DNA from 4 places in the Methylophilus sp. DMC16 genome. Region 4 is predicted to be linked to each of the others. Evidence: predicted binding sites of a transcription regulator. Region 4 holds the regulator's gene; each other region holds the start of a gene.
The links. The regulator sigma-54, encoded in region 4, starts transcription at its own class of promoters, with help from an activator protein. The targets are predictions, from matches to a motif close to TGGCACNNTTCCTGCT.

Region 1: the regulator sigma-54 is predicted to act here: its motif matches at 1,892-1,907, upstream of ssuD (FMNH2-dependent alkanesulfonate monooxygenase).
Region 2: the regulator sigma-54 is predicted to act here: its motif matches at 2,340-2,355, upstream of ACT53D_RS10145 (transglutaminase family protein).
Region 3: the regulator sigma-54 is predicted to act here: its motif matches at 2,631-2,646, upstream of nirB (nitrite reductase large subunit NirB).

The regions. Positions count from the first base shown of each region.
Region 1 is NZ_JBQUZC010000004.1:7,576-12,239, forward strand. It holds gene ribA (GTP cyclohydrolase II) at 1-350, opposite strand, end outside; gene ACT53D_RS14135 (sigma-54 interaction domain-containing protein) at 337-1,377, opposite strand; gene ssuD (FMNH2-dependent alkanesulfonate monooxygenase) at 1,943-3,076, shown strand; gene ACT53D_RS14145 (acyl-CoA dehydrogenase family protein) at 3,085-4,305, shown strand; gene ACT53D_RS14150 (amidohydrolase family protein) at 4,464-4,664, shown strand, end outside.
Region 2 is NZ_JBQUZC010000002.1:414,450-419,113, forward strand. It holds gene ACT53D_RS10145 (transglutaminase family protein) at 1-2,300, opposite strand, end outside; gene ACT53D_RS10150 (SPFH domain-containing protein) at 2,408-3,253, opposite strand; gene ACT53D_RS10155 (NfeD family protein) at 3,281-3,727, opposite strand; gene ACT53D_RS10160 (FAD-binding domain-containing protein) at 3,810-4,664, shown strand, end outside.
Region 3 is NZ_JBQUZC010000001.1:1,519,811-1,524,474, reverse strand. It holds gene nirB (nitrite reductase large subunit NirB) at 1-2,348, opposite strand, end outside; gene ACT53D_RS07100 (nitrate reductase) at 2,832-4,664, opposite strand, start outside.
Region 4 is NZ_JBQUZC010000003.1:87,019-91,682, reverse strand. It holds gene lptA (lipopolysaccharide transport periplasmic protein LptA) at 1-607, shown strand, start outside; gene lptB (LPS export ABC transporter ATP-binding protein) at 616-1,359, shown strand; gene ACT53D_RS11870 (RNA polymerase factor sigma-54) at 1,366-2,910, shown strand; gene tyrS (tyrosine--tRNA ligase) at 2,956-4,194, opposite strand; gene ACT53D_RS11860 (anhydro-N-acetylmuramic acid kinase) at 4,319-4,664, shown strand, end outside.

The sequences.
Region 1 (4,664 bases), on a different contig from region 4:
TTGCTGATGCCGATGCCGCGCCCTTCATGTCCGCGCAGATACAGAATAATGCCATTGCCACGCGCCTGAATCAGTTGCTGCGAGCGTTTGAACTGTTCGCCGCAATCGCAGCGCTGTGAGCCAAACACATCCCCGGTCAGGCATTCGGAGTGCACGCGGGTCAGCACTCTGGCTTGACCGCTGATCTCACCGAGCACCAGTGCGATCTGCTCCTGCCCGCTGTGCATATCAACAAACGCGTGTAAACGGTACTGCCCATATTCTGTCGGTAAGTGAGCACTGGCTTTCCAGCGCAGGCTGCCGCTTTCGATGGCCGCTGTTTGCAAAGAGGCAAGCTTATTTAAGCGCATTGATCGCTCCCATTTTAATCAGCTTGGCGCGCAACACATTGCGGCTCAAGCCCAGCAGCTTGGCGGTTTGCACCTGATTATGGTGGCAATGCTGATAGGCGGCACGTACCAGCGTGTCTTCCACATAGTCATAAAGCTGCGCTTTGCCCGTTTCAAACAACTGCTGTAGCGACGCTTCCAGCGAGTCAGTATCTGCTTCGCTGGGCAAGGCCTGCAGTGTTGCTTTAGGTCGGTGTAGCGAGATCGAGGACAAATGTAAATCCTCACTGCGCACCACATTGTTGCGGCAAATCAGCAAGGAGTGATGAATCACATTTTCGAGTTCGCGGATATTCCCTGGCCAGCTATGTTGCAATAATTTTTGCTTGGCCGAGTCATCGAGGCGGATGGTGGCGTAGCCCAACCGCCGTGTATATTCGCCAACAAAATAATCTGCCAGTGGCAAAATATCGCCGGGCCGGTTGCGCAGGGTTGGCAGCTCCAGGTGCGCAACGCGTAAACGGTAGAATAAATCCTCCCTGAAGTTACCAGCCAGCACGGCCTCCTCCAGGCGTACGTTGGTCGCTGCAATCAGCCGCACGTCAATCGGGGTTGGTTTGCGCGCGCCTAGCCGTACGACCTCACGCTCTTGTAGTACACGTAACAGTTTCACCTGGAGACTCAGCGGCAAATCACCGATCTCATCCAGAAACAGCGTGCCGCCATTGGCCTCTTCAAACCAGCCGGCTTTGGCGGTGACCGCCCCGGTAAACGCGCCTTTTTCATGGCCGAACAATTCACTTTCGACCAGTGTTTCCGAGAACGCGCCGCAATTCACCGCGACAAATGGTTTGGATTTACGGTAGCTCAAGGCATGCACATGGCGGGCAATCAACTCCTTGCCCGTGCCAGTTTCGCCAATGATCAAGACGTTGGCGTCACTGGGGGCAATTTGCTTGATGCGATTAAGCAAGGCGATCGACTTCGGATCTTCAAACACCTGCGCGGTCGCTCGAATCGATGTCGACATGGCCCGCGAGTTCGGCATGGTTAACAGACGCTGTTGCTCAAACTGCGTGTCGTGTTCAGTCGCATAAAAATCGTTTGCTAATAGATTTGCCATCGTGAGGATCTCACTGTCTTTCCATAGAGTTAAGCCCAGATACAGTAATCCAGGCTGCAATTTCGTGCCAATAAGTAATGGCGCTATTCATATTCTTTAAAGTTATAAATAAATCTCTCATTAGAAATAATGATTTAATTACCCGTCTGAATTAGCAGAATGCATGCCAATCAGGCCGAGGTCGTGCTACCGCAGGCATGAGATGACGGGTTAAAACAATAAATGCCATCAAATCATGGGGTTAAGAAAAGGAGGACTTGTGGTTGCTTATTGCTGCGTGAGGTATGCAAATGGCACTGCTCTACATCCGCCTGCTGAAATCGATGCAGGGTGCTGCAAACGCAGCAGCACTGCTGAACAAGTTGCTGATTTTGCAGCAATCAAAAAAATAATTTTTTTAAGTGATTGAATTAAAAGTCTTTTATTTGTGGCATGGACTTTGCACTTTTCAAGCTGTTATTTCTTTTGAATGGGTTGTAAAGGGTAGTCGATGCAAATATTCTGGTTTTTACCCACGCATGGCGATCAACGGTATCTTGGCAGCAGCCAGGGCGCCAGACCAGCCACGTTTTCTTATCTGAAACAGATTGCCCAGGCGGCTGACCGGCTGGGTTATGGCGGTGTGCTGGTGCCGTCTGGCCGCTCTTGCGAAGATGCCTGGGTCATTTCTTCGGCGCTGATCAATGAAACCAGCCAGCTCAAGTTTTTAGTCGCCACGCGCCCAGGGTTTATTTCACCGGTGGTGTCAGCGCGCATGGCCTCGACGCTGGACCGTATCTCGGGCGGCCGGCTGCTGATTAATGTGGTGGCGGGCGGTGACCCGGCCGAACAGCAGGCCGAGGGCAGCTTTCTCGATCATGATGCGCGGTATGCGGAGGCTGAGGAGTTCTTGTCTATCTGGCGTTCGGTGCTGAGCGAGCAGCGCGTGGATTTTGAAGGCGATTATTTACGCGTGAAGGGGGCCAGCTTGCCAACCGGTAGCTTGCAGAAACCTTATCCGCCACTGTTTATTGGCGGTGCTTCCGAGGCCGCCATCAAACTCAGCAGCGAGCATATTGATGTGCATTTAACCTGGGGTGAACCGCCTGCCGCCGTGGCCGAAAAAATCAAAGTCATCCGCGCGGCTGCGGCAGCCAAAGGCCGCCATATCCGGTTTGGCATCCGCTTGCATGTGATTGTGCGTGAAACCAGCGAGCAAGCCTGGCAAGCCGCAGACACGCTCATTTCGCAGGTCACCGATGACACGATCGCAGCAGCACAGGCCGCAGTGGCCAATTTTGATTCTGTGGCACAAAAACGCATGACGGCTTTGCATCATGGTCGTCGTGACCAGCTCGAAGTCTCGCCTAATCTTTGGGCTGGTGTGGGCCTGGTGCGCGGCGGCGCGGGGACTGCGCTGGTGGGCAATCCGCAAGAAGTGGCTGACCGCATTAAAGAGTATCAGGCGCTGGGCATTGATTATTTTATTTTCTCAGGCTACCCACATCTGGAGGAGGCTTACCGTGTCGCTGAATTATTGTTCCCGCTTTTGCCGCTCCAGCAACAGGCCCCACATGAGGTTAGCATTACGACCAATCTCACCGGCCCGTTTGGCGCAGCCCAATCTGTTAAGCATGCTGCGTAGGGGGGAAGATGACATTGGCTCTGAATTTACGCCCGCCCGCCGCTGAAGCGGGGCATGGCATTTTGTTTCACGGCACACCGCAACAGCGCGCCGATCAACTTTGCGACTATCTGGCACTCACCGCGGTTGAACGCGATGTCGCAGGAGGGACGCCCTATGCGCAGCGGCAGGCGGTAAGGGATAGCGGCTTGCTCAGTTTGTGGCTACCGCAACAGGCCGGGGGCTTGGGCGCCAGCTGGGCGCAGACCTACCGCATCATCCGCCAGATTGCCCGCGTCGACAGCTCAATTGCACAGGTGTTTGCGTTCCAGTTTTTGATGCTGGCGTCTATCCGTTTATATGGCAGCGAGACGCAGTGGCAGCATTATTTCAAGCTCACTGCGCACCAGAACCTGTGGTGGGGCAATGCCCTCAATCCGCTGGACCAGCGTACGGTGGCACGTAAGGTAGACGGCGGCTATGTGTTTCACGGGCAAAAAAGTTTTTGCTCCGGCTCCATGGATTCTGACTTCCTGATCGTGTCTGCCATAGAAGAAGGCAGCGGCAAATTTCTGGTGGCTGCGGTGCCGACCAGTCGCGCAGGGATTACGCTCAAGGGTGATTGGGACAACATCGGCCAGCGCCAGACCGACAGTGGCAGTGCAGAATTTAACCAGCTCCATGTGGAAGACCATGAGTTGCTCATGCAGCCTGGTCCGCTCAGTTCGTCGTTTGCCGGTCTGCGTTCGTTGGTGGCCCAGCTGATTTTTACCAATATCTACCTGGGTATTGCCGAAGGGGCGCTGGCCGAGGGTGCCAAATATACCCGTGGCAGCAGCCGGGTCTGGTCTGCTTCGTTGGCAAACAGTGTGTATGAGGATCCTTATACCTTGCTGCATTACGGCGAGTTTTGGGCAGGATTACATGCATCATCGGTGCTGGCCGACCATGCTGCCGAATTGCTCGATGCGGCCTGGCAGCAAGGACTGTCACTCGATGACGCACAACGCGGAGAAGTGGCGCTGGCCGTGTTTTCGGCCAAAGTGCAGGCGACCCGTGCCGGGCTGGATGTGACCACGCGTATTTTTGAGGTGGCGGGTGCCCGTGCCACCACCGCCAAGCTGCGCATGGACCGTTTCTGGCGGAATTTGCGAGTGTATACCTTGCATGACCCGGTGGATTACAAATTCAAGGAGTTAGGCGAGTGGGTGCTGAATGGGCAGTATCCCACCCCTAGCTTTTACTCATAGGAAACACATGATCCATAGCTAGGCGGGCGAATAACGGCGTTGCGCGGTACTCAAAATCCCCATGTACGCCATGTACATTCCGGTTTCTGCGTGTCGTGCGCCTTGGTCTTCATCCCGCTCACTCATTGCTTAAGTGTTTCCATCACTAAAGAATAGATATGAAACAAAAAATTATTGATTTACGTAACCGTCCTGCGTTTTTGCATGACTTTTTTGGTGCCACGCCCAACACGCCTGCCTATGAGACGGCTAAATGGCTGAATCAGCGCGTGGGTTCGCTGGAGCCCGAGCATTTTCGACGTTCGTACACTGTTGAGGGCTATCTGCAGGAAATAGACGACGCCGGCATAGACCTCGCA
Region 2 (4,664 bases), on a different contig from region 4:
TACAAATTGTCATCTCTGGCCTCATCCACGCGCGGTGCCTGACTGGTCGGGCCAATAAAGGTCCCTGAAAACAGATAAGACAAGGCGGGGTGATTTTGCCAGTAGGTAATCAGGCTACGTAATACATCCGGGCGCCGCAACATGGGGCTATCCGCCGGCGTTTCCCCACCCAGCGTGACATGGTTACCGCCACCGGTGCCGGTGTGGCGGCCGTCCAGCATGAATTTCTCAGTGCCGAGCCGACACAGACGCGCCTCGTCGTACAAGACGTTGATGTTTGTCACCAGCTCTTTCCAGGTTTTCGCCGGGTGGATATTCACTTCGATGACGCCGGGGTCCGGCGTCACGCTGAGCAACTTGAGCCTGCTGTCGCGCGGCGGGGGATACCCTTCCAGCCACAGCTTGAGTTTCAAATCGGCCGTAGTTTGCTCAATGGCACTTAGTAAATCCAGATAGTCTTCCAGTCGACTCACTGGCGGCATAAACACATACAGTCGGCCATTGCGCACCTGTACGCATAACGCGGTATGGACCACTTCCCGGGCCAGCGGCTGCACTGTTTTGTGCTTGATCCGCACCGTGGGTGATTTGGCGGTCGCCAACGCTGCCTGTGGCTCAAACGGGTCCAGGGGAAATTCTGGCTCCATCTCTGCAGGCAACTGCCATGGCAGCGAGGACAAGGGCAAGCGCAAGCCCATGGGCGAGTCACCACCCAGCAGATACAAATGTTCGCGGCGCAACGGCCACTTGCTGGTCAGCCATGCCCCGGCAGACTGGCTCTCGTCCGGCTTGAGCGGCATAACATAACCAACCACTTGCCCCAAGCCCTGGTTGAGCAAATCTGCCAGCCGTTTGCGCTCTGTCGCATCCTGCAAATCCAGCTTGAGCGGATCGAGATTCACCGGTAACTGCTGCTCTTGTTGCGCGAGACTCATCACATCTTCATATGCGGCAATCACACAAGCTTTGGGAAAGCCCAACATGTCGGCCAGATGCCGGGAAAAAGCTTCTGCCTGCGCTACGCCATAGCCGTCATTATGACCTTCGGCTGAAAACAGGCTGGCATCGCGCCACACCGGCTTGCCATCCGGGCGCCAGTAAATATTGATGGCCCAGCGCGGCAAAGGCTCACCGGGATACCACTTGCCCTGGCCATAATGCAAAAAGCCATCCGGGGCAAAGTGCGCTTTCAGACGCAAAGCCAGGTCACCGGCCAGCTGGCGCTTGTGATCTCCCAGTGCAAGAGTGTTCCATTGTGCGCCATCCATATCATCAATCGACACAAAAGTCGGTTCGCCGCCTTGCGTCAGCCGCACATCGTGCTTCTTGAGCTCAACATCCACCTTGTCACCCAGCTTGAGGATGGCCTGCCAGTCCGCTTCGCTGTAAGGCTTGGTCACGCGCGGGTCTTCGTGAATGCGCGTTACTGTCATCTCATGCGTGAACGTGACCTCGGCGATATCGGTAAAGCCAGTCACTGGCGCTGCCGAGGAAGGAATCGCCGTACACGCCAACGGAATATGCCCCTCTCCGGCCATCAGTCCAGAGGTAGGATCTAACCCAACCCATCCTGCGCCGGGAATAAACACCTCGGTCCAGGCATGCAAATCGGTAAAATCCTTGTCGGTGCCACTGGGGCCATCCAGCGCCGCAACGTCGGCCTTGAGCTGAATCAGGTAGCCGGAAACAAAGCGCGCGGCCAAGCCCAGGTGGCGCATGATTTGCACCAGCAACCAGGCGGAGTCCCGGCAAGACCCTGTGCGCTTCTGTAGAGACTCTTCCGGGGTTTGTATGCCCGGCTCCATGCGCACGGTATAGCCGATTTCAGCCTGCAAACGCTGATTGACGGCCACCAGAAAGTCGACAATGCCGACTTCGGGTTTGATCACGGCTTGCCGCATTTCCGTCATCCACGCCTGCAACAAGGGCCCGACCGGATCGGGCTGCAAATAGGCGGTCAGCTCGAACGCCTGCTGCGCGGTATAGTTAAAGGGGTAATGCTCGGCATATTTCTCGACAAAAAAATCAAATGGATTGATGACGGTCATATCTGCCACCAAATCGACCGTAAAGTCGAGCTCACGCACCATTTCGGGGAATACGTAACGGGCAATGTAGTTGCCGTAGGGGTCTTGCTGCCAATTGATAAAATGCTGTTCAGGATTAACCGTCAGCGAATACGACAAAATCGGCGTGCGCGCGTGGGCAGCGGGCTTGAGGCGGACTTCGTGTGGCGAAAGATTGACCAGGCGGTCAAATTGATAGCGGGTGCGGTGATGTAAAGCGACGCGTATAGCCACTGCTGATCCTCAATAATATTATGATTTTAAGCAGTGTGATGCAGGAAATATGCCAGCCACGCCAAAACCCAGCGCGTGGCGGCAATTAAACGCTAACCCTGATCGACTTACTTGCTGCCGCCTACCAGATTTTTGACCGCGCTCACCACATCGCCTGGCAGCACGACAATTTTGCTATTGTTGGAGTCGGCCATTTTTTGCATTGATTGAATATAACGGTCCCCCAGCAAAAAGGTGGCGGAGGTATTATTTTCCTTGACCGCCTCGGCAATCATTTTAATCGCCGCTGCTGAGGCTTGAGCCCCCACCATTTGCGCCTCTGCGTCTTTACGCGCGGCTTCCAGGCGGGCTTCGGCATTCAAGATCAAAGACTGCTTGGCGCCTTCGGCTTCTGTCACCACCGCCACACGCTCCCGCTCGGCCGCTGCCTGACGTTCCATCGCATCCTGCATATTTGCAGAGGGTTTGATGTCTTGAATCTCCACACTTTTCACGGTGAGACCCCAGTCCAGCGCCTCATCGGCAATCGCTTCTTTAAGCTCAGCCTTGATCCGGTCACGCGAGGTCAGCGCATGATTCAGGTCCATGCCACCGATGATAGAACGCAAACTGGTTTGTACCATATTGCGCATGGCTTCACGAAAGTTTTCGATGCCATAGACCGCACGCTCGATATTGGTCACTTTGATAAACGCCACCGCATTGGCCAGAATCACCGCGTTATCACGGGTGATCACCTCCTGCTCTGGGACATCGAGAATGATGTCTTTGGTAGTCACCTTGTAACTGACGTTACTGAATACCGGGTTGATCACATTGAGGCCTGGCTTGAGAATGCCGGCAAATTTACCGAGCCGCTCGACCACCCATTCTTCGCCCTGCGGCACAATACGTACCCCTTTCACGATGGCGATCACTACCAGTACGATGACAATGACACTGACTTCGGTCATAACGACTCCCCTCAATAATTAAAACGATTAACCGTGGTGGGCAGGCGCCACACGCAAGCTGTTGCCTTCCACGGCGACAATGATTGCCGCTTGTTGCACAGCCATGGTCGTATCGGCATAAGCTACCCATTCGCGGCTACCCAACACCCCTTGTGCAAACCGGATCTTGCCCGGTTGCATGGGAGAAATAGCCTCAATCACCACGCCTTCACGACCGATTTCCTCGCCCTGCGCCTGTCCAACCCGCAAGTCAGGCTTGCGTTTCTCCAGCTTGCGCATGATGGCCAAGGCCAGTGCCGCCAGCACGGCATAATTGAGGGCTTGCAAGGCTAATGACATCTCAGGCCAAAACAGGGTGAGCGCTGCCATTGCCAGTGCGGCAATGCCTAGCCATAACAAGTACAAGGTGCCGAGTAGCATTTCTGAGCATAACAGCACCAGGCCCAACCCGCACCACCACCATCCTGTCTGCATAACCCGCCCCCCCAAACCACGATGAATAAACGACCACGAATCTTTGAGCGCATGGTATCACTACTTGTGTCAAAATGGGGGAATGACTCAACCGCCTGTCCGCCTTACGCTTGCGACTGACCGCCGGGAACGGCTGGCACAAATCCGCACCTGCTTTCCGCAGGCCAGCGGACCAGATTTGGACGACCGCTGGCAAGGCGGCCGCGTCACGGCATTGCAGCGACTGGCGGCCATTGATGCCGATGCGTATCACCAGACCCGGAATCATCTGGATGGCGCAGCCACCCGGCTTTCGCCTTACTTGCGCCATGGCTGCCTGTCCTTGCAAGAGACGGTAAACAACGTCCGCCAAAGCGCTGGTAAGCGCGGTGTCAAATTGATTGCCGAGCTTAGCTACCGCGACTACTTCAGGCAAGTCTGGTACCGTTTTGGTGAGGCAATCAAACAACCCATGGAGTCACCTAAAGTGGCCCTGGGCACACAACCCTTGCCTGACTTTATTGCGCAGGGATTCACCGGGCTGGTATGCATGGATGAAATTGTGCGTCAGCTGCGACAAGAGGGTTACGTACACAACCATGCCCGCATGTGGTTTGCAGCCTATGTATTGCACTGGTTAAAAGTAGACTGGCGCCAGGCGGCAGACTGGTTTGAACAAAACCTGCTGGATGGTGACCTAGCTTCCAATCACCTCTCATGGCAATGGATAGGCGCCAGCTTTAGCCATAAACCTTATTTCTTCAACAAAGAGAATATCGTCAAATTCGGCGGCGGACACTGGTGCCAGCAATGTCCTGTGCGTTGCCCGTTTGATGCCAGCTACGAAACATTGCATCAACAATTGTTTGGCGCCCCTCCGCCGCAAACAGGTGATGAGGCTGCTGCCAGCCACAGCGCGTATTTGCCTGTGGAAATAACAGCGCAGCATTTGCCCCTT
Region 3 (4,664 bases), on a different contig from region 4:
AGTTCAGCGCCCAGCCCTAATGAATCTTCAATCACGACTTGTTTGAGGTAATCCAGGCCGCCTTCGAGGTTGTCGCGCCAGGTGCTGGTGCGTTGCAGGCGGTCTGCGGTACGGATGTAGAACATCAGGAAGCGGTCTATCATGCGGATGGCTTCTTCTTTGCTGAGGTCGCTGGCAAGCAGCTCCGCATGGCGTGGCTTCATGCCACCATTGCCGCACACGTACAGGTTCCAGCCATTTTCAGTCGCAATCAACCCCACATCCTTGCCTTGGGCTTCTGCACATTCACGCGTGCAGCCAGACACCCCAAACTTGATTTTGTGCGGCGCACGCAGGCCTTTGTAACGGTTTTCCAGCTGCACGGCCAGGCCAACGCTGTCATCCACGCCATAGCGGCACCAGGTGGAGCCGACGCAGCTTTTGACCGTACGCAACGATTTGCCGTAGGCATGGCCAGATTCAAAGCCAGCCGCGATCAACTCTTCCCAGATATTGGGTAATTGCTCAACGCGGGCACCAAACATGTCCACGCGTGCGCCACCAGTGACTTTGGTATACAAGCCATATTTTTTCGCAATCTGGCCGATGGCGATCAGGCCATCTGGCGTGACTTCGCCGCCCGGCATGCGTGGCACCACCGAGTAGCTGCCGTCTTTCTGGATGTTACCCAAGAAGTAGTCATTGGAATCCTGCAAGGACGCCAGGTCTTTTTTCAGGATAAATTCGTTCCAGCATGAGGCAAGAATGCTGGCGGCGGTTGGTTTGCAGATATCGCAGCCCAGGCCTTGGCCGTGTTTATGCAGTAACTCGTCAAAGGTTTTGATCTGGCCCACACGCACCAGGTGGTAAAGCTCCTGGCGCGAATACGGGAAGTGTTCGCACAGGTGATTGTTGACGGTCATGCCCAGCTTCACCATCTGCGCTTTCATCACCTGCGTCACCAACGGCACGCAGCCACCACAGGCGGTACCGGCTTTGGTACAGGACTTGATGGCGCCTATACTGCAATTGCCAGCCGCTACCGCTTCACCAATCGCGCCTTTGCTGACATTATTGCAAGAACACAGTACCGCGGTATCCGGCAGGGCATCCACGCCCAGGCCAGGTTTTTCCTTGCCATCACTGGCTGGCAGAATCAGGAATTCAGGATTTTCCGGCAGCGGCATTTCGTTGATGGTCATCTGTTGCAGCGTGCCGTATTCATCGGCATTGCCAATCAGCACGGCGCCCAGCAGTTTTTTGCCATCTTCGCTGACGACGATTTTTTTGTAGATATTGCGTACTTCATCGGTGTACTGGTAGCTGCGGCAGCCATGGCTTTTGCCATGGGCATCGCCCACGCTGGCGACATCCACACCCATCAGTTTGAGCTTGGTGCTCATGTCTGCGCCCTGGAAAGTGGTCGATGTTTCACCCAGCAGGTGCGCGCAGGCAGTGCGGGCCATGTCATAGCCAGGCGCGACCAGGCCGAACATCTCGTCGTTCCAGCTGGCGCATTCGCCGATGGCGTAGATATTGTGGTCACTGGAGCGGGAGAAGTTATCAATGGCGATACCGCCACGGGCACCGATGGCCAGGCCGGATTCACGTGCCAGTTCATCGCGTGGACGGATACCGGCAGAGAATACGATCATGTCGGTTTCCAGCCAGGTGTCATCAAAGAACACCATACGGTGACGTGCTGTCGCACCATCGACAATCGCCGTGGTATTGCGGCTGGTGTGCACGTGTACACCCAGCTCCTCAATTTTGCTGCGCAGCACTTTGCCGCCTGCTTCGTCTACTTGCACCGCCATCAAACGGGGCGCAAATTCAACCACATGGGTTTCCAGGCCCATGTCTTTCAATGCCTTGGCGCATTCCAGGCCCAGTAGGCCACCGCCAACGACGACACCGCTCTTGGCGGTTTTGCCTGCTGCCGTCATGGCTTCGAGATCTTCAATGGTTCGGTAGACAAAACAGTTTTCACGGTCACGCCCGGTGACAGCAGGGACAAATGGATAAGAGCCTGTCGCCAGTACCAGCTTGTCGTAGGCCAAGATCGTGTCGTCTGTCAGTGTCACGGTATGCTGGTGGCGGTCAATCTGGCTGACGCGTGCATTCAGGCGCAACGTCAGGCCCGGCCGGTCATAAAACCCAGGCTCGACTAGCGACAGGTCTTCCGCCGTGCTGCCCGAGAAAAAACTGGAGAGGTGCACGCGGTCATAAGCCGGGCGTGGTTCTTCGCCCAGCACGGTGACTTGCAGGTTAGCCGCGGCCAGGTCAGGGTGGCGTTTCACCAGTTCTTGCACAAAGTAATGTCCCACCATGCCGTTGCCGACGACGAGGATGCGTGTGTGTTGATTCATCTTGTATTCCTAATCAGATGCAAGCAGGCAGTGTCACGATGTTTTTCATGTCAGTTGCGAGCATTGCGTTATCAAACTCAAAGCCTAAAAACAAAAACGGCGTCCATAGCCTATGCCGCGATTGCACATTGCAATACTGCGAAACAAGCTATGGACGCCGTTGTCCAGTATGAGATTTGCCGACGATGGAAAATCTCTGATTTAAAAATGGCATGACAAAACGCCACTTTGTGATAAAAAAAGCAATTGGCATGCCAACCGCCAGGATGGGGGCGCAGATGAATCAGGATTTATGCTAAGTCATTGTTCCTGATGTGTTTTATCTGCGATATTGCGCGTATGTTTGAGCTTGCGGGCACCGCGCGATCCATCTGCCATTGGTCTGGTGCACGCTAATGAGGCATGTGCACAGGATTGCACCATCCTTGGCGCAATCCTGTGCCGACAGGCGATCAAATGCATTCAGGTGCGCGCGTGATGTCCTTATCCCGCATGGGTTTTGCCATGCAGTTTGACCAGCCGCTTGAGTTCCGGCACGCAGGAGCCGCAACTGGTGCCACATTTCAGCTTGGCTTGCAGCGTCGGTAAATCTGCTCCCTGCTGGCAGGTTTCGATAATCTCGTTTTCTGAGACATCCAGGCAGTTACAGACGATCTTGCCGCGTGATTTTTGTCCAGTGGGGGGCGCCGCTAGCGGCGCCAGTGCCCATTTGCGCAATTCGTCGGTGAACTGGCCTTCGAGCATGACTTGCTTGAGCCAGTCTGCGGCCAGCATTTCACCAATCAGGCGCACCGCGCTGACCTGGCCTTGCTCGACCAGAATGCGTTTACTGATGCCGCGTTTGACATCATCCAGCCGTAGCATGGGCGCATCTTCGACCATGCCAAGCAACTGATCCAGCCGGGCGATCAGCTGGCTATCCGGGGCAGCGTGGTGCGACGCGCGCAGAATCAGCATGCCGTTGCCACGGCCATACAGTCCCACGGTGGCGTAATCAAAGGCCACCAATAGCGTGCGGATGTTGGCGAGCAAGTGCAGGTCGTTGCAGCTGCGCATCACCGTCATTTGCCAGGGCAAGCTCAACTTTTCGATCTTGACCGCCGTGTGCTTGAGTTCCGGTTGCTTGGAGGTTTTATCAAAAGCCGGTGGCATCAACACATTCACGCCCAAGCCGTGCATAAACTGGCTGCCCCAGTGCATGGGGATAAACAGCTCGGCCGGTTTGACTTCGTCTGATTGCTGCACCTTGATGATTAACTCACCGCGCTTGTTACTCAGTTTAACAATGTCGCCCTCACTGATCTGGCGTCGTTGCATGTCATCGGCATGCATGGAGACCACTGGCTCTTCGACATGGTTATAGAGCTGCGCCAGCGTGCCGGTGCGGCTCATGCCATGCCATTGGTCGCGCAGGCGGCCGGTCAGCAGGCGGAAGGGATGGCGCGCGTCCGGCTTGTCGGCGGTCGGCTTGTACACCGCGCTGACAAAATGCGCCTTACCGCCCGGTTTCTGGAACACGCCATCGGTGTACAAGCGGGCTTCGCCCTGGCTGGCGCCCGATTTAAACGGCCATTGTTGCGGGCCCCGGGTTTCCAGAATCTGGTAACTCAAGCCTGTGATATCAAGGTCGCGGCCACGCGTGCTTTCACGGTGCTCGTTAAAAATGGTTTCGGTATTCGGGTAGTTAAACAGGGTGTCTGGTTTACCCAGTTTTTGTGCCAAACGGTGGGCAAAGTCGACCACAGCCTCCCAGTCATGACGGGCTTCACCCGGCTTGGGGGCGGCTGGCTGCACGCGCGTGATGCGGCGCTCCGAATTGGTGACTGTGCCTTCTTTTTCGCCCCAGGTCGAGGCAGGCAGAAACACATCGGCGTAGATATTGCTATCGGTATTGTTAAACGCATCTTGCAACACGACCAGCTCAGCCTGTTGCAGGGAGGCCAACACATTATTGAGGTCTGGCATCGAGTGTGCGGGGTTGGTGCAGGCAATCCAGATCGCCTTGATCTCGCCGCTTTTAACCGCCTCAAACATCTCTACCGCGGTTTTGCCCGGGGTGGCCGGGACGTCGGGCACGCCCCACAAGCGCGCGACTTCTGCACGGTGTTCGGCATTGGCCAGGTCGCGGTGGCCCGACAGCAGGTTGGCCATGCCGCCGACTTCGCGGCCGCCCATAGCGTTGGGTTGACCGGTCAGCGAGAACGGGCCTGCGCCGGGCTTGCCGATCTGGCCGGTGGCCAGGTGCAGGTTGATCAGCGCGGCATTTTTTTCAGTGCCATGGATGGACTGGTTCAGCCCCATGCAATACATGGACAA
Region 4 (4,664 bases):
ATGGGCGCTATTGTCCATGCCGCTGAGTGTGCTGGCCGAAGAATCTGACCGAGATCAACCGATAGAGCTTGAAGCGGATACCGTGACCGTGAACGATGCTAAAAAAATCAGTATCTACACGGGCAACGTGATTCTTAATCAGGGCACTTTGCAAATCAAGGCGGACAAAATGATCGTACGCGAGGATCAGGACGGCTTTCAACATAGCACCTGTACCGGCAACCCCACCACATTCAAGCAAAAACGTACCGGTAAAGACGAGTGGATGCAAGGCAGTGGTCAACGTATCGAATACAACGCCCGCATGGATAAAGTGCAACTGTATACCAATGCCTGGGTTAAACGTGGTGAAGACATCGTGACCGGGGACTACATCAGCTACGACGCCAACGCCGAGTATGCCGAGGTGATTGGCGGCACCAAAGCCAACCCGAACGGGACGGCTGGCAGCCGCGTCAAGGCCACCATACAGCCTAAAAATAAAACCACACCACCTGTCATTGACAACAAGCCAACCTCTCAACAGGGGTTACGGATGAATCGCTCCTTGCAACTCAAGGTCGAACCTGCCCCTGCCGAAAACACTGGTGAGCAAGGCAAAGAGTAAGCATAAAGATGGAAACCATGGCAGCAGATCAGAACCATTTGCAGGTTAACCGCCTGAAAAAAACCTATCAGGGCCGTACCGTGGTCAAAAACACGACGCTTGAGTTACGCAGTGGCGAAGTGATCGGCTTGCTGGGTCCCAACGGGGCAGGCAAAACCACCAGCTTTTACATGATTGTCGGGTTGGTTGCACTGGATGAAGGCAACATTACGCTGAATGGCGCCGACGTGAGCCGCGCGCCCATGCATGAGCGCGCGCGCATGGGCCTGGCTTATCTGCCCCAAGAAGCATCCATTTTCCGCAAGCTCAGCGTAACCGACAACATCCTCGCCATTCTTGAAACCCGTCCCTATACGGAAGAGCAGCGTGAGGCGAGGCTTGAGTCCTTGCTGGATCAATTGCATATCCAGCACATCCGCAACAGTCAGGCCGTCAGCTTGTCTGGCGGCGAACGTCGACGCGTTGAAATTGCGCGCTGCCTGGCCACAGACCCTAAATTTATTTTGCTGGATGAACCGTTCGCCGGGATTGATCCGATTGCGGTGATCGAAATCCAGAAAATCATCCGCTACCTGAGCAGTCAGAATATTGGTATTTTAATCACCGACCACAATGTGCGCGAAACGCTGGACATCTGTGACCGCGCTTATATTGTCAATGAAGGCGCTGTGTTTGCAGCAGGCACGCCCGATGAAATCATTCAGAACGAAGGTGTGCGTGAAGTGTATCTGGGCAAGAATTTTAGGCTGTAATCCGTCATGAAACAGAACCTGCAATTACGTATTTCGCAAAATCTGGCGCTGACGCCGCAGCTGCAGCAATCGATCCGTTTGCTGCAACTTTCCACGCTGGAACTGAACCAGGAACTGGAAACCATCCTGCAGGAAAACCCGTTACTGGAAATGTCAGACGGTGAAGAAGGCGAGTTTGAAGATAACACACCGCCTCCCCCCACTGTAGAAGCTGAGCCGACAGATGCCAGCTCGTTTGACATGGCAACGCAGCAAGAGATCACCGCACCGGCAGAAAGTCTGCGTGAAGACTTGCACGATGAGCTGGGCGGGAGCGAGAGCGACCTGCCCAATTTAAACGAGGAATTCACGCCGCCAGAGTTTGAAGATGATTATGAAGAGTTTGGCAGCACCAGCAACTGGGACGAAGCCGGACGCAATCATCAGGAAGACGAAGACAGTGACTTTTCCAGACAGGAAACCACCAGCATCAGTTTGCGCGAGCATCTGATTGATCAGATACAACTGGCACATTTATCGCAACGTGACATGAGCCTGGTCAAACTGCTACTGGATAGCATCACTGATGATGGCTATCTGGAGCAAGATCTGCAGGAGATTGTGGAGCACTTGCCACTCGAACTTGAGGTCGAGCTGCTGGAACTGGAAACCGCACTCAAACTGATCCAGAACCTGGACCCTGTAGGCGTTGGTGCGCGCGATTTACGCGAGTGCCTGCTCTTGCAACTGACGCGTTTGCCGCAAGAAACGCCACACTTGCAAACCGCCATTGCCATTGCCAAAGACCACCTGGCGCTGCTGGCCAACAAAGACTTTGTCAAACTGCGCAAGGTGCTTGGTTGCGATGAAGCGGTACTCAAGGCGGCGCAGCACCTGATCCGCCAGCAAAACCCCAGACCCGGCAGCGAGTTTTCCAGCTTTAGTCACGATCACTTTATCCAGCACGATGTGGTGGTTAAAAAGATCAAGGGTATTTGGGTCGCCTCCTTAAATGATGGCGTGATCCCCAAACTGCGCATCAACCAGATGTATGCGGACATCCTCAAGCGCAACCGCGAGAGTTCAGGCCAATACCTGCAAAGCCAGATGCAGGAAGCCAAGTGGATGATTAAAAATATCCAGCAGCGCTTCTCGACCATTTTGCGCGTGTCACAAGCCATTGTAGATCGCCAGCGCAACTTCTTTGAACATGGTGAAATTGCCATGCGGCCACTGGTACTGCGTGAAATCGCCGAAGAACTCGACTTGCATGAAAGCACAGTTTCCCGCGTCACCACGCATAAGTATATGCTCACACCGCGTGGCGTCTATGAACTCAAATACTTCTTTGGCAGCTCAGTGGCCACAGATGCAGGCGGCTCCTGCTCTGCCACCGCCATCCGCGCCTTGATCAAGCAAATGGTGGCCGAAGAAAACCCGAAAAAGCCTTTGTCGGACAACCAGATCACCGACACACTGGCACAACAAGGCATCGTCGTTGCCCGCCGTACCATAGCCAAATATCGCGAGTCCCTGAATATTCCTCCCGCGAACTTGCGCAAAACGCTCTAAACAAAAAAGGCCGCAGATGCGGCCTTTTTTGTTTCTCAGCTCAAATCACCTGATTGTGATCTTGGCAAATTTACGTTTGCCCACCTGTGCGATCACTGTCACGCCTTTTGTCAAAGGCAGATTCTTATCATCCACCTTGACGCTGTCGAGCTTGACGCCGCCTTGCTGCACTGCGCGCATGGCTTCACTGGTGCTTTCAACCAGGCCCGCCTGTTTTAACAATTGGCTAATGCCGATGCTCTCGCCTTCAATGGTCACTTCAACTTCGGGCACGTCATCCGGGATGCCGCCTTTGGCACGGGTCTGGAAGTCCTGCAAGGCTTTTTCAGCCGCGGCTTGACCATGGAAACGCGCCACAATTTCCTGCGCGAAGCCGACCTTGATATTGCGGGGGTTTGCGCCACTGGCGACTTGCGCCTTCCATTCGGCAATGTTTTCCAGCGTCGCAAAAGACAGCAAATCAATATAGCGCCACATCAGTTCATCTGAAATCGACATGATCTTGGCAAAAATAGTCTCTGGCGCCTCGCTAATGCCAATGTAGTTCCCGAGTGATTTAGACATTTTATTGACGCCATCCAACCCTTCCAGCAACGGCATCATCAGCACACATTGCTGCGACTGGCCGGCCTGCTTTTGCAACTCACGCCCCATGAGCAGGTTAAACTTCTGGTCGGTACCACCGAGCTCAAGATCCGCTTGCAGGGCCACCGAATCATATCCTTGCAGTAACGGGTACAGAAACTCGTGAATCGCAATCGGTTGATTACCCTTGAAGCGTTTGGAGAAGTCATCCCGCTCCAGCATGCGGGCCACGGTATGGCTGGCAGCCAGCTTGATCATCCCCGCCGCACCGAGTTCACTTAACCAGTTGGAGTTAAAAACAATCTCGGTTTTGGTGGGATCCAGTATTTTGAAGACTTGTGCGGCATAGGTATCGGCGTTGGCCTTGACCTGCTCCACGGTTAAGGGTGGACGGGTGGCGCTTTTGCCCGTTGGGTCACCAATCATGCCGGTAAAGTCACCGATCAGGAATAAAATCTGATGGCCCAGATCCTGCAACTGGCGCAATTTATTAATGAGGACGGTATGACCCAGGTGCAAGTCGGGCGCGGTAGGGTCAAAGCCTGCTTTCACACGTAACGGCTTGCCTGTTTTCAGTTTCTCGACCAGCTCCTGCTCGATCAGTAACTCATCTGCGCCACGCTTGATAATGGCCAACGCCTTGGCAATTTCTGGGCTCAATGCTGGCACTTCAGATGAGGGTTGTTTGGTATCGGTCATGCGGGTATCCGTCAAATACAACGATGCGCACTGATGGCACCGTCTCAAATAAGTAAAACAGCTATTTTAACGTAATCCCATGCATTTCTGTAAGCGCGGCTGGAGCAGTGTTAAAATGGCACCCATGCAAGTTTCTGCCGATCGCTCCCAGCCACGTTTGTTTATTGGACTGATGTCCGGTACCAGCCTGGACGGGGTGGATGCCGTGCTCACCTCGCAACGGGGCGAGCAACTGACACAAACGGCCACCTATTTTCTGCCCTACCCTGACGCGCTTAAACAGCGTCTACTGGCCTTGCACACGCCCGCCAATAACGAGTTACACGAGGCCGCAGTGGTTGCTAACCAGCTCGCAGAACTCTACGCGCAAGCCGTCAAGCAACTGCTTAAGCTCGCCGACATCCGTGCCGAGGCCGTGACAGCCATCGGTTGCCATGGCCAGACCATCCGGCACTGTCCGACACTGGCAG